Regions from separate parts of the Sporacetigenium mesophilum DSM 16796 genome, predicted to be linked through region 2. Evidence: riboswitches for the same ligand, from Rfam matches in the RefSeq annotation. Region 2 holds a riboswitch; each other region holds the start of a gene.
The links. Region 2 has a riboswitch for lysine ahead of BS62_RS10810 (acyl-CoA dehydrogenase). Riboswitches for the same ligand answer to the same signal wherever they lie in the genome.
Positions count from the first base shown of each region.

Region 1: linked by a shared signal. The riboswitch ahead of BS62_RS03015 (APC family permease) and the one ahead of BS62_RS10810 (acyl-CoA dehydrogenase) in region 2 are both predicted to bind lysine.
Region 3: linked by a shared signal. The riboswitch ahead of lysA (diaminopimelate decarboxylase) and the one ahead of BS62_RS10810 (acyl-CoA dehydrogenase) in region 2 are both predicted to bind lysine.

Region 1 covers NZ_JCANUR010000001.1:591,897-596,842, reverse strand. The annotation lists gene BS62_RS03015 (APC family permease) at 1-1,347, opposite strand, end outside; lysine riboswitch at 1,468-1,650, opposite strand; gene BS62_RS03010 (prolyl-tRNA synthetase associated domain-containing protein) at 1,741-2,229, opposite strand; gene BS62_RS03005 (GyrI-like domain-containing protein) at 2,324-2,947, opposite strand; gene BS62_RS03000 (glycine betaine uptake BCCT transporter) at 3,098-4,600, opposite strand; gene grdH (betaine reductase selenoprotein B) at 4,664-4,946, opposite strand, start outside.
Region 2 covers NZ_JCANUR010000013.1:32,724-37,669, reverse strand. The annotation lists gene BS62_RS10820 (electron transfer flavoprotein subunit alpha/FixB family protein) at 1-487, opposite strand, end outside; gene BS62_RS10815 (electron transfer flavoprotein subunit beta) at 505-1,287, opposite strand; gene BS62_RS10810 (acyl-CoA dehydrogenase) at 1,304-2,443, opposite strand; lysine riboswitch at 2,571-2,749, opposite strand; lysine riboswitch at 2,943-3,122, opposite strand; lysine riboswitch at 3,266-3,444, opposite strand; gene BS62_RS10805 (class I SAM-dependent methyltransferase) at 3,602-4,357, opposite strand; gene BS62_RS10800 (GNAT family N-acetyltransferase) at 4,391-4,855, opposite strand; gene BS62_RS10795 (hypothetical protein) at 4,893-4,946, opposite strand, start outside.
Region 3 covers NZ_JCANUR010000011.1:44,350-49,295, forward strand. The annotation lists gene BS62_RS09885 (response regulator transcription factor) at 1-11, shown strand, start outside; gene BS62_RS09890 (sensor histidine kinase) at 1-1,425, shown strand; lysine riboswitch at 1,483-1,657, shown strand; gene lysA (diaminopimelate decarboxylase) at 1,795-3,117, shown strand; gene BS62_RS09900 (hypothetical protein) at 3,168-3,392, opposite strand; gene BS62_RS09905 (AAA family ATPase) at 3,576-4,613, shown strand; gene BS62_RS09910 (DUF3226 domain-containing protein) at 4,615-4,946, shown strand, end outside.

The DNA.
Region 1 (4,946 bases), on a different contig from region 2:
ATAAAATATTATACCAATTGCTGGAACAAGTAACCCTATTATTGAAGTTTGAGGATCTTCGATAAATGTATTTACCATTAACCCTAAGAATACTAAAGTTGTTAATATTACTGTAACAGGATATCCAATTACTTTGTAAGGTCTTTCAGCAGTTGGGAACTTTCTTCTATAAATCATAACTGCATATACCCCTAGTGTATTAAACAACATTCCTGAGAATACAACTAATGAAGTTAACTGATTTAAGTCTCTTAATAATACTAATACAATAGATATTATACATTGTACTATTAAAGCATTATGAGGAACTTTGTGTACAGGGTGTAATTTTTTAAAACTTTCAAAGAAGTGACCTTCTTGGCTCATTGCATAATACATTCTAGGGAATGCTAATATACATCCATTTAAAGCTCCAAACATTGCTATTACCATGCCTACTATAACTAATATACTACCTGTATTTCCCATTAACTTTTGTGCTGCATGTGTTCCTAAGTAATATTCATTGCTTGCTATTAAACTTTGAATTTCTTCAAAAGGTATAACTCTGTATATAGAATAATTGAATAATGTATATAATATCGTTATTGAAACTATTGATATAATTATTGCAAGAGGTAGGTTTTTCTTAGGGTTCTTTACCTCTTCAGCTACAGTATTTAAATTTGTCCATCCTTCATATGCCCACAAACTTGCAACAACTGCAAAAGCTACCATACTAATAATTGCTCCGAAGTTAAAATCGCCAGTTACTGGAGCTAAACTTAAATCAGGTGTTACCTTTCCAAATATAAGTCCTAAAACCATTATAATTCCAATAGGTATTAATTTTGCAACCATTGATATATTTTGAAGTCTAGATCCGAATTTAACGCCAAAATAATTTACAACTGTTAATATTATTATAAGTGCAATAGCAACAAATTTAACTGTCCATTCTCCCATAGGAAGTATTGCAGTTAAAGCACTTGGAAGTGCAATTGCCAGTGCTGCAATAGAACCAGGCCCTGCTATTAACCAGTTATTAAAACCACTTAAAAAACCAACTATAGGTGAATATGCTTTACTTAAATATACAGTAAGTCCTCCAGCTCTTGGGTCTGATGCACCGAGTTCTGCGTAACAAATACCACCTAATAACGATATTACTCCTCCCAAAACCCAAGTCAATAAGGCTAGCCCTAAACTCATTCCAGTTCTCATTAATACATATGAACCTAGATAAAATATTCCAGAACCAACCATTATACCGCCTAAAATACTTACTCCACCAAATAAACTAATTTCTTTTTTAAAACCCGAATCCCCACTTTGAATTTGTTGTGATTGTGCTGAGTTATTGTTCATTGTTTTCCTCCCATTTTCTTCCATATTAAAAAATTGTAATAAAAAAACACCTAACAGGCTTGTCAGGTGCTTATGTAAACATAGCAAAGCTAAAGACAATCCTCTCTCCTTTCTGGCTCAATGTGAGATAGCACAACATCAAAGTATCGAGCATATACAATGATGACAGTCCTGTACCTATTTGATACAGACCCAGCAACAGACTTTGGTATCTGATGCTTCGGCGGTGGCTCCTTTTACTATATGTCATAGGTTCCCGACCTCGATATAGTTACTCTTAACAACCGCGCCTCTACCTCACCCTTAAGGATGAGGATTTTTATGAAGTTTTGATTTTTTATAGCTTAACACTATATTAATATGTTGTCAACATTTTCTATATTACTATTTGTTCTAAATGTTCAAATAGTGAATTTTATTTCCATTTTGTTCCACTAGCTTTTTAAGGCCGTCAAAAGCAATCCAAACTGTCGCTGTATTTTCATTAGGATGAACACCAAGTTTTTCTTTATTTATCAAATCTCTATCAAATACAACCTCAACTAAATGATCTTCATCATTTACAACACCTAGAGGAGTTACGGCACCTTTACTAAGGTTTAAATATTTTGATAGTCTTTCTTCAGATGCAAAACTCAAACCAGTAGTCCCAAGTTGCTCTCTTATATTTTTTAGGTCTGCTTGCTTGTCCTTGTTTAGTACAACAAGAAAATGTCTTTTTCCCTTTGCATCTCTAATAAATAAATTCTTGCATACATCTCCATGATCAGAAATACCTAAATCATCCATTTCCTCTATTGTATAAACTGGTGGATGGTTTGTCACCTCGTATGAAATGTTTAATTCATCAAGTTTTTGAAATACCTTTTGTTGCTGTTCCATGTTATCCCTCCTATTTAATAAAATTCCCTAATACTATTATAACCTTTATTCCCAATTAATGGTACTTATATACTAATATTATATTCAATATAATCTAAATCTCTTTTACAGAAAATCTTAAAACAGTTTTTAACTTAGAACTCTCTGTTTTTCTTGGATCTGATAGATATATTTCTCTGTGAAGTTTACTAGCTCTTGTATACCCATTTTCATCACAAAACTTCTCCATTTTATCAAAGCTTTCAGGCTCATCATCAAAACTTCCTATGTGCATAATTTGACAACTTAATCCATCAGTTATTTCACCAAATACTAATTTATCAAGAAATGGATTTGACTTTTTCTTTTTTGTTTGTTCTAAAAATTTCTCAAATAATTCATTTGTCAAAAAATCTGGTTGTCTTATCATTATTGTGTATTTAAAATTATCCTTATCAGTTGCTGGCTTTGTCTTATCAATTAAGTCCCAAATTCCCTCAAGTGGAAAAACTGTATATTCATAGTATCCATTTGGAACGTAATTGCTTTTATATGACATTTTAACAGCATAACTTACACTATATAATGCTTCTGTTGCCTTTGCAAATTCCTCATTATTTGGGTTTCCACTACCACTAACCATTATATATGGCATCTTAGGAACATCAATAATTGTTGGCGTTGTTTTTGGTACATAAATGTGCTTATATGTTTTTCTATACTCTATCTTTTGGCTCATATTTGCGCTCCTTTGTATATTTTTAAGCGTTTTAATCTCTAGTTTATTATAACATAATTTGGAAATCCCTAACCTATATCTGTTAATAACTTTATACACTAAAAAGCGCCAGCACGATTAATAATAACCTTACTGGCACTTTATCAAATATTACTGTTCACTTTTTAGTGCTTTCCAGAGAGATACACATGCAAAAATCATTACAAAAATAAATGGGAACGCCGCAGCAACTGAAGCTGTTTGAAGTGCCTTTAATCCTCCTGCAAGAAGTAATGATGTTGCAAGAAGTGATTGAATTATACCCCATATAATTTTCTTTGAATTTGATGGATTAAGGTCTCCATTAGAGCTAAGCATTCCTAAAACAAACGTAGCAGAGTTTGCTGATGTTATAAAGAATGTGCATAACAAGAATATTGCAATAACTGAAAGTATTGTTCCTAATTTATAGTGACTCATAACAACAAAGAACCCTGTTTCAGGAAAAGCTGCAATATTTTTTAATGCTTCTATATCTAAAACACCATTAATTCCTAAATTTAATCCCATTGTTCCAAATGTAGCAAACCATATAAATGATGCTATTGATGGTGCAACTATAACACCTAAAATAAACTCTCTTATTGTTCTTCCCCTTGATATTCTAGCTATAAAAGTTCCTACAAATGGAGCCCATGCAATCCACCATGCCCAGTAAAAAATTCTCCAACTATTTAGCCATGAATTATCTCCAAAGGCTTCGATTTGTAAGCTATCTTGTATTATAGTCCCTAAATATGAACCGAGTCCATTAGTTAATGAATTTATTATTTTTACTGTGGGTCCTATAATTATTGCCAATAACAATAAACCAAATGCTAAATATAAATTTATATCTGATATTATTTTAATTCCTCTATCAATTCCATCAACAGCCGACCATATAACAATTACAGTTATAACTAAAATTATTATCATCTGAACTATTTGATTTTCAGGAATTCCAAAAACATATTTTAATCCGCTATTTATCTGCAAAGTCCCTATTCCAAGTGATGTTGCAACTCCTGCAACTGTTGCAAATACTGCTAAAACATCTATTGTTTTTCCAATAGGTCCCTTTACCCCTTTTTCCCCAATTAATGGCTCAAATATACTACTTATAAGACCTGGCTTGTTTTTTCTAAACTGAAAATATGCAAGTGCAAGACCTATAATAGCGTAGTTTGCCCATGGGTGAAATCCCCAGTGCATAAATGATGCTTTCATGGCAAAATTTGCTGCTTCTACAGTTCCAGGTTCTATTCCCGGTGGAGCTATAAAGTGTGAAATTGGCTCTGCTACACCCCAAAATACAAGGCCTATTCCCATTCCTGCTCCAAATAACATTGCAAACCATGAAGCTGTATTGTAGTCTGGTTTTGAATTATCAGGTCCAAGTTTTATGTTTCCATATTTACTAAATGCTAACACTAAAGCAAATATTACAAATATTAGCATTGATAATAAATATGCCCATCCAAAATTGTTACTTAAAAAACTAAGAAGTGCATTAGCTGTGTTACTAAAACTATCCTTTGCCAATATAGCCCATAATACTATACTAAATGTAATAGCTAAAGAAATATAATAAACTTGCTTATTAGGCTTTTCTATCTGTGTAGGCGTTCCCATATAATCTCCCCTTATCTTACAATAGGCATCGCCTTATAGGCGACGCCTTTTGATTGTAATAAATTATATTTTTACCTTAAATACAGTTTGATCGTTTATTTCAGTAGCTAGTGCATCTAATGCTACACCTACTCTATGGTAACGTAATTTCCATTGCTCATCCTTAGTTGTACTTGGGTCTCCTAATGGATAAGGTATTGAAATTGTAGGTACTATTCTATTTGATCCAACAGTTTTAGAAACAGGTATTAAGTTAGCCATTTGAACTATAGGGAATCCAGCTCTTTCTATTTCTTTTACCATCGTTGCACCGCAACGAGTACAAGTACCTCATGTAGAAACTAGG
Region 2 (4,946 bases):
TAGTCATTTGTGGTCTGTGATCTGGGCAAACTATTGTAGCCATTATATTTCCACCAAATGCTGGTCTTGTCATAAGTAAGTTATTAGTTTCTTCATCTATATCAAGTGAAGTACAGTCTGCTGTAAGTCCTGTATGTACTCTAGCAGAAACTCTAGGTGCTAAGTCTCTTCCTATTGCAGTTGCTCCTATTAACATAGCTTCAGGCTTTTTATCATTTATAAGAATTGTAAGTGCTTTTGTATAAGGTTCTGTCATGTATATATCAAGTGCCTTATCATCTACTACGATTACATCATCCGCTCCGTATTGTATAAGATCATTTGCCTTAGCTTTTATTTCGTGGCCTAATATTACTGCTGTAAGTTTAGAACCTAATTTATCTGCTATTTCTCTTCCTTTTCCTAAAAGTTCTACTGATACACTTTGAACTTTTTTATCTCTTTGCTCTACGAAAACCCAAACGCCTTTATATTCTGAAATACTCATATTTAGCCCCCCTTAAGTTATATAATGTATTTTTCCTTTAGTTTTTCAACTATTATTTGTGCTCCTTCTTTTGCATCTACATCAAATACTTTACCAGCAGATTTTGCTCCCTTAGTAAATGATTTTTTAACTTTAGTTGGAGAACCTTTAAGACCCATATTTGCCATATCAACTTCTATATCATTAACATTCCATATTTCTACTTGCTTTTCTCTATAAGCATCAAATATGCCTCCTACACTCATGTATCTAGGCTCATTCATTTCCTTTAATGTAGTTATAAGACATGGAGTTTTAACTTTTATTTTGTGGTATCCATCTTCAAATACTCTTTTTAATACAAGATCTTTTTCATATACATCTAGATCTTCTACGTAACTTACGTGAGGTATTTGTAAATGTTCTGCTATTTGAGGTCCAACTTGTGCTGTATCCCCATCTATTGCCTGTCTTCCAGCTATTATAAGATCATAATCTAATTTTTTAAGTGCTCCTGCTATTGTACTTGATGTAGCCCAAGTATCTGCTCCTGCAAATGCTCTATCACTTAAAAGTATTGCTCTATCTACACCCATTGCAAATGATTCTCTTAATGCTTCTTCAGCTTGTGCTGGTCCCATAGTAATTACTGTAATATGAGCTCCTATTTCATCCTTAAGTCTTAAAGCAGCTTCAAGTCCACTCTTATCATCTGGATTTATTATACTTGGTATCCCATCTCTTATTAATGTTCCTGTTTTAGGATCAAGTCTAACTTCTGTAGTATCTGGTACTTGTTTTATACAAACAACTATATTCATCTTTAATCCCCCCTATTTATTTAAGTACGTTTGCTGATATAACCATTCTTTGAACTTCTGAAGTTCCTTCATATATTTCAGTTATCTTTGCATCTCTCATCATTCTTTCAACTGGATATTCTCTTGTATATCCATATCCACCGTGTAGTTGTACTGCCTTTGTTGTAACTTCCATTGCAGTTTCTGAAGCATATAATTTCGCCATTGCAGCTTCTAAAGAATAAGCTACTCCTCTATCCTTAGCTTTAGCAGCCTTGTAAACAAGTAATCTTGCTGCTTCAGTTTTAGTGCTCATATCTGCAACTTGGAATTGAGTATTTTGGAAGTATGATATTGGCTTTCCAAATTGTCTTCTTTCTTTAACATAAGAAACAGTTTCATCTATTGCTCCTTGAGCTATACCTAAAGCTTGAGCTGCTATTCCTATACGTCCACCGTCTAGCGTTTTCATAGCTATACCAAAGCCTTTACCTTCTTTACCAAGTAAGTTTTCTTTTGGAATTCTGCAGTTTTCAAATATAAGTTCACAAGTTGCAGACCCTTTTATACCAAGTTTGTGCTCTTGTTTTCCTATGCTGAATCCTTCAGTTCCCTTCTCAACTATAAATGCTGATATTCCTCTTGTTCCTTTAGATTTATCTGTCATTGCCATAACTATGTAAGTTTCAGCATATCCAGCATTAGTTATAAATATCTTAGAACCATTTAATATGTATTCATCTCCATCTAAAACTGCTGTAGTTTGTTGTCCAGCAGCATCTGTTCCTGCATTAGGTTCAGTTAATCCAAATGCCCCTAATTTTTCTCCCTTTGCAAGTGGAGTTAAATATTTTTGTTTTTGTTCTTCTGTTCCAAATTCATATATAGGTGCTGCACATAATGAAGTATGAGCTGAAACTATTACCCCAGTAGTTCCACAAACCTTAGATAATTCTTCTACTGCCATAGCATAAGCTAAATTATCTGCACCTTGACCGCCATATTTCTTAGGAAAAGGTATTCCCATAAAGCCATATTTCGCTAATTTTTTAACAGTATTTATTGGAAATTCTTCCTTTTCATCTACCTCTTGAGCAAAAGGTTTAACCTCTTTGTCAGCAAATTCCTGATACATTTTTTGGAGCATGTTATGCTCTTTTGAAAAACAAAATTCCATTGTAATTCCCCCTTTGATTATTGGACTATATTGTTTGTGGTTATGAATAAAAGACGTTGAAAGATTTCCAGTACTTTTTCCTGCAATAGAAAAAAGCTACTCATGTAATGAAAACCCTTCTTTTCACTACATAAATAGCTCTCCATAATAAACTATGGCAGTTATAGGGCATTTCTGCTCTATACCCAAGAACACACTTAAGAACAAATATATTCTTTCGGCAAAGAAACCATTCACCTTTAATATCGGAGGTTCTTCTCCTTAACACCTAAAGGTTACCCTTTTCTTCGCACCTCTATTTATGATAATTTTTAATTTTTCCTTTATTCATAATCTTTATTTATTACTTGAATTTATTGTAAATCATTGTCTAAAGTTTGTCAATCATATTTTTACAGTCGTAATTTTCAGAAAATACCGCAATTTAATATATGTATATGTAGTTAATTTTCTTATAATTTAAAAGAGCTATTTATGTAATGAAAATCTTTATTTTCACTACATAAATAGCTCTCCATAATAATCTATGGCAGTTATAGGGCATTTCTGCTCTATACCCAAGAATACACTTAAGAACAAATATATTCTTTCGGCAAAGAAATCATTCACTTTTAGTATCGAAGGTTCTTCTCCTTAACACCTAAAAGTTACCCCTTTCCTTTGCGCCTCTATTTATGTTAATTATTGTTTTTATAATATTCTCAATATTCTTAATCTAATTATATATCTACAGTTATATTTTGTCAATTAATTTCATGGAAGTTTTTAGAAAATATTAGAAATTAAAAAAGCTATTTATGTAATGAAAATTTTTATTTTCATTACATAAATAGCTCTCCATAACAATCTATGGCAATCATAGGGCTTTGTGCTCTATAACCAAGAACATACTTAAGAACAAATACATTCTTTCGGCAAAGAAATCATTCACCTTTAGTATCGGAGGCTCTTCTCCTTAACACCTAAAAGTTACCCATTTCCTTCGCACCTCTATTTATGTCTAGTTACGTCACATTCCTATTGTTGTTTTTATTTGTAATTTTTGAAGTATCCTATGTTTTTATTATATATTTTTATCCATATATTGTCAATATTGTTTCATATTTGATTTTTTAATCATAATATATTTTTTGATTATTTTAGCCTATATTCATAATCCTATTTTTTAATTGCTCTCGTTGTATAGAAAGTTGGTATATTGAATTCATGTAGTTTACCTGCACCGTTTGTATCTTGATATATATCTGTTAGCATAAATCCTGCCTGTAATTGTCCACCTATTTGTTCTTCAATGGTATGTGAGAATTGAATTCCCCAGTCATTTTTTATTGAATCATCATACTGTTGATTATCCTTTAGCGGGTTAAATGGCAATTTATAGGTTACCTTTGTTTCTTCGTCATTGAAAATATAATTAATACCATTATCTAGTCCTGATAATAATATTCCGCCTTTTTTTAACACCCTATAACATTCTTTCCATATAGGAAGAACATCCTCAACATAGCAATTAGAAACTGGATGAAAGATCAAGTCGAAGGACGCATCCTCAAAAGGCAAAGGCTTTGTCATATCCGCCCTAACTGTTTTAATATCGTAGCTTTCTCTTTTCGCTACTTCATTTTCACTTAACAATTGTTTTTCTGAGTAATCCAATACCGTACACTTTGCACCTAATGCAGTAAATATAGGCATTTGCTGACCACCACCAGAAGCTAACCCTAATATTTTTTTATTCTTCATTTCACCAAACCATTCCTTTGGTACTGGTTTGGTAGGTGTCAGTAAGACAAACCACTCATTATTTTTAGCTTTTTCAAAAATATCGTGGCTAATAGGTTGGCCCCATTCCCAGCCTTCCTCAACCCACTTATCAAAAATTTTGGAGTTAATTTCTGTATAATTTTTATCCATATAAACCGCTCCCCTTTTTATATATTAATCAGTTTAATAAACATAAACTTCTGACTGCCATTTATCTATCCATCCATCATATACAAAACCTAATTTAAGCAACAAATTTTTAGAAGGAATATTTTCTTTTTCAGTCATGGCTATTATTTCACAGCCGGAATATTCTGCTTTAAGTTTTGGTAATAATACTTTCAAAACTTCACTTATATATCCTTTTCGAGAATGAACTGGATCAATAGTATATCCAATTGTAATAGTTTTTTCTTTTTTTACTAGATATAAATCTCCTAAAAGATTATCTGTGGTATTATGAACAATAGCAAGTTGAATTCCATTTTCAACATTTAAAGGAACTAATAATGCTTCTCTATATTCATCTTTAGTTAAATTCTTAAAACTTTGATGCTTCATCCACTCTTCGTTATTTCTATAAATCATGAATGAGTCTAAATCTTTTTCTTCAAAGGACCTTAATATACATCTATCCGTTTCAATCACAAAATCACCCCATTTTAAATTTTTTTGTAGCTAATGTTTACTGACTTTTATCTTTTCTAAATATTAAATTTGTTATAGTTCCTAAAATAAA
Region 3 (4,946 bases), on a different contig from region 2:
TTGATAAGTAATTTAATTAATAAAATAAAAAACAATATAGCTTATAAAATATTTTTTATAACTAGTACTTTGCTATTGTCTATGGCCTTTATAATTTATACAACTATGTATATTGAATTACCTAATTATTATTATAGATACAAAGCTGAGAGTTTAGAAAAAGGGGTTAAGAAATTAGTAGGTAAAGTAGATGGCTTAACATTTTTAGAATCAAAAGGGTTGTTAGATGAATTCTGTGAAGAATATAATGTGCAACTTACTATTTACGACTTAGAAGGAAATATTTTATATATACCTTTTAATATTATACAACTAGGTGGTATTTCGCAAGAACCAGCAACAGATTTATACAAAGAAAATCCAAATGAAAAATATATATATCTAGAAGCCTCTCCAGTAAAGTTCGAAGATAGAGTAACTGTGTTTAAGGTTAATGCAACACTACAACCTATTGATGAGGCAGCTACTGTAATTTTAAGGTTTGCACCTTATATAGGGGTAATAATATTGTTAATGTCTATTATAAGTGGATATATATACTCCAAACTAATATCAAAGCCCCTTATACAATTAAACTATGTAGCAAAGAGAATGATTGGTCTTGATTTTGATACAAAATGTGAAGTTTATTCTCAAGATGAATTAGGTCAACTTTCAAATAGTTTAAATGAACTTTCATTTAGTTTACAAAACACCATGAATGAATTAACACAAGCAAATAAAAAACTACGAAATGATATAGAAAGAGAAAGAGAACTAGAAGAACAAAGAAAGATATTTGTAGCTACTATATCACATGAACTAAAAACTCCTATAACTGCTGTAAAAGGACAACTTGAAGGAATGATATACAATATTGGTTCTTATAAAGATAGGGATAAATATCTTAAAAGGTCTTTTGATATTATGGAACATATGGAAAAACTAGTTTATGAAATGATGGAAATATATAAACTTGAGAGCACTGAATTTAAACCAAGTGTACAAAATATAAACATATCAAATATGGTATACGATATATCAAAGGGCTTTGAATACTTTTTAATATCTAAGGATCTAACTATAGTAAATAAAATACAAGATAACTTATATATAAAGGGTGATCAACAACTTATTAGAAAAGCAATATCAAATGTAGTTAATAATGCTGTAAAATACTCAAAAGAGAAAGAAAAGGTAATTATTAGACTATATGAAAGAGATAGTAACATAGTACTAGAGGTTTTAAATACAGGAGCGTTTATAGAAGAAGAAGAATTAACCAAAGTTTTTGAACCTTTTTATAGATTGGAGAAGTCTAGAAATAGAAATACAGGGGGAAGTGGACTAGGTCTTTATATAGTTAAAAAAATATTAGAGTTAAATAATATAAGTTATGAGTTAAAAAATGTAGAACAAGGTGTATTATTTACTATAATATTTTAAAAATTATGTTTACAAATTTACAAATTGTAGTATAATATAATTTAATAAAAATAAATACAAAAAGATAGAGGTCGCGTTATCAAATAGTACTATTGTGGAGATAAGCACAGTGAAACAATAGGAAAGGTGCTAACGCCGAAATGTATAAACGATGCTTTAAGTTTATATGTTGGTGTTGTGCAAAACATGTACAACATTGTCACAAAGAGATTTGTGGAGAGCTATCTTAAGTTCGTGAGTGCTAATAAACGTTTTTGAATTAGTATTTAAGAGCCTAAGGATAGTATATTCCTTGGGCTTTTTTTATTACGAAAATTAAGATGTTACTGCAAAATCTCCATTGTATTATAACTTATGGAGGTAATGATTATGATTGAAAGAGTAAATGGAACACTATACTTTGATGGATGCAACACTGTGGAGTTAGCTAAAAAATACAAAACACCACTATATGTAATTTCTGAGAGTATTCTTAGAGAAAAGGGAAGCGAAGTAAGAACTAGTTTTTTAAATAAATACGAAAATGTTAGAGCTGTTTATGCATCAAAGGCATTTTTGAATTTAGCCATATGTAAGATTGTACAAAGAGAAGGGTTAGGTTTAGATGTAGTATCTGGTGGAGAATTATATGTTGCTATAAGCGCTAATTTTCCTATGGAGGATATAATATTTCATGGAAATAATAAGTCAAAGGAAGAACTTATTATGGCAGTTCAACATGGAGTAGGCAGAATAGTAGTAGATAGTATAAGTGAACTAGAGTTGCTAGAAGAAATTTGCAAAAACTTAAATAAAGAAGCTAATATATTATTTAGGATTACTCCAGAAGTAGGCGCTAATACTCATAGATATATAAGTACAGGTCAAAAGGATTCAAAGTTTGGAATTCCATTACTTCAAATAGATGAAGCTATAAAAATAGCTATATACTCAAAGTATATAAATTTTAAAGGTATTCATTTTCATGTAGGATCTCAACTATTTTCAAATGAATCGCACTTAAAAGCGTTAAGAGTAGCTATAGGCTGGATAGAACATATAAAAAATGAATACAATTACGAAATAGAAGACCTAAATATAGGCGGAGGATTTGGTATAAAATACGTTGAGGGCGATATAGAAGTTGGTTTAAATGAGTTTTTAGAACCGGTAATGAAAGAATTAGAAGATGAGTTTGAAAGAAGAAATTTAAAAAGACCATGTGTAATAATAGAACCAGGGAGATGGTTTGTAGGAAGTGCTGGAATAACATTATACAATGTAGGAAGTATAAAAAATATAGAGGGTGTTAGAAAATATGTATCAATTGATGGAGGCTTAAGTGATAATCCAAGAGTAGCACTTTATGATGCTAAATACTCTGCAATAGTTGCTAATAAAGCAAATGCTATAGAAAAAGAAATAGTAACACTAGGTGGAAAATACTGTGAATCAGGGGATATACTTATTAAAGATATAGAGTTACCTATAGTAGAAAGAAATGATATATTAGCTGTATTAAATACAGGTGCATATAATGACTCAATGTCTAGTAATTATAATAAGGCACTAAGACCTGCTGTTGTTTTAGTAAGTGAAGGAAATAGTTATGTTATTAAAAAAAGAGAAAGCTACGAAGATTTAATATCTAAGGATATTGTTCCACCTTGTTTAATAAATCTAGATGAAGCTGCATATGACGAAATAATCTAAAGCCTTAATGTGGATTTTCCACAATAAGGCTTTTTTTGAGCAACGAAATTTTAATTATAAACATCTAATCCTACTCCGAGTAGGGAAGATAATGCAATCAAAGCAAAAAGAGCTATCATATAAACTCTATCAAAATCCTTACTAGCAATACTTTTCTCTACAGCATATATACAAAATAAAAGTATACTGCCTAATACAAATATTATATACCTCCCCATGCCAAAAGTATTAATAAAGGACTCAATAACATTGAAAAACGCATTAGAATTACTCATAAACCCCCCACCCCACCAAATATAATAATTAACAATTGATATAGAAATAGTTATATATTTAAAAATATTTAACTATATATAATACTATAAAAAGAATTATATATAGTTAAATATTTAAATATTGTAAAAAATCTGAAAATTCAAAAGGCTTGTTATACAATATTTTATGCAGGGGGAAGTAACTTGAGTCATATAAAAAACATAAAAATAGAAAATTTTAGAAAGCTAAAAAGTATAGAACTGAAAGATACAAAAAACATAAATATACTAATAGGAGAAAACAATAGCGGAAAGACTAGTATACTTGAGTCAATAATGTTTTTAGAATACCCGGAGGATATAAATAGATTAATTTTATTGTATAAAATAAGAGAAGTATTAAAAAATAACGAAAAAAGAAGTTGGTATAAATCATTTATAAATATGTTTAATAAAGAATTGGAGACAAAAAATATATCTTTTAGCGCTCAAGTTGAAAATAAAAAAATACAAATAAGTATAGGTGGGTACGAAGAATATTTATTTAGATTAGTAGATGAAGAACTGCCTATATCAGTATTTAGTGGGAAATATAAGTTTACTATAGATGATAAAAAATATGAGAAGAACTTTTCACTAAGAGAAGATAATTACGAAATTTTATATAAAGACAACAATTTATTTATTCCTATGAAGTATATATCTCCTATAGATCATTATATTCAAAATAGATATGTTAATTATATAAGCAAATCTATAAAGCTAGGAAAAAAACAAGATATATTGGAAATGATGAAAATATTTGATAAAAATATTGATGGTTTTGATTTAATAACAGAAAACAACACTACATCTTTATACATTAATCATAAGATAAATGGAATTTTACCTATATCTGCATTTGGAGATGGAATAAAAAAGGCTATAACAATATCATCTTCAGTAGTAGAAGCTGTAGATGGAGTATTACTTATAGATGAAATAGAAACAGCTATACATGCAAGAGCCCTTAAGGATTTTTTTAAATGGCTTATGGAAATATGCAATAGATATAATACACAGATATTTTTAACTACACATAGCATAGAAGCCATAGATGCACTAATAGAAGGGGGCATAGACTATATTGATGATATTGCATGTTATAGATTAGAAAGTGATAATAATGATACCTATGTTAATAGGTTTTCAGGGGAGCAATTATATAGTATAAGATCTAATATGGGTTTGGATGTGAGATAGTATGAGATATTATTATTTTTTAGTTGAGGGTCCTCATGATGAGGCTGCTATTGGAAAGGTACTTCAATTATTAGGATTAAGACAGATAAGAAATAAGGAAGAAATACCTTATATATGGCAAGGGTTAATCCCAAATAAATATCCTTTTGTAGAGGGTAGATTGGAAAAAATAAGTCCTATTCCAGATTTTTATAAGTCTGATAATGTATGTGTTGCAATAAAAGCAGCTTTAGGAGAAACGAGAATAATATCAGAACTAAATAATACTGTGTCAATAATGCAAAGAGAACAATTAAAGCAATTAAATGGAATATTAATAGTATGTGATGCAGA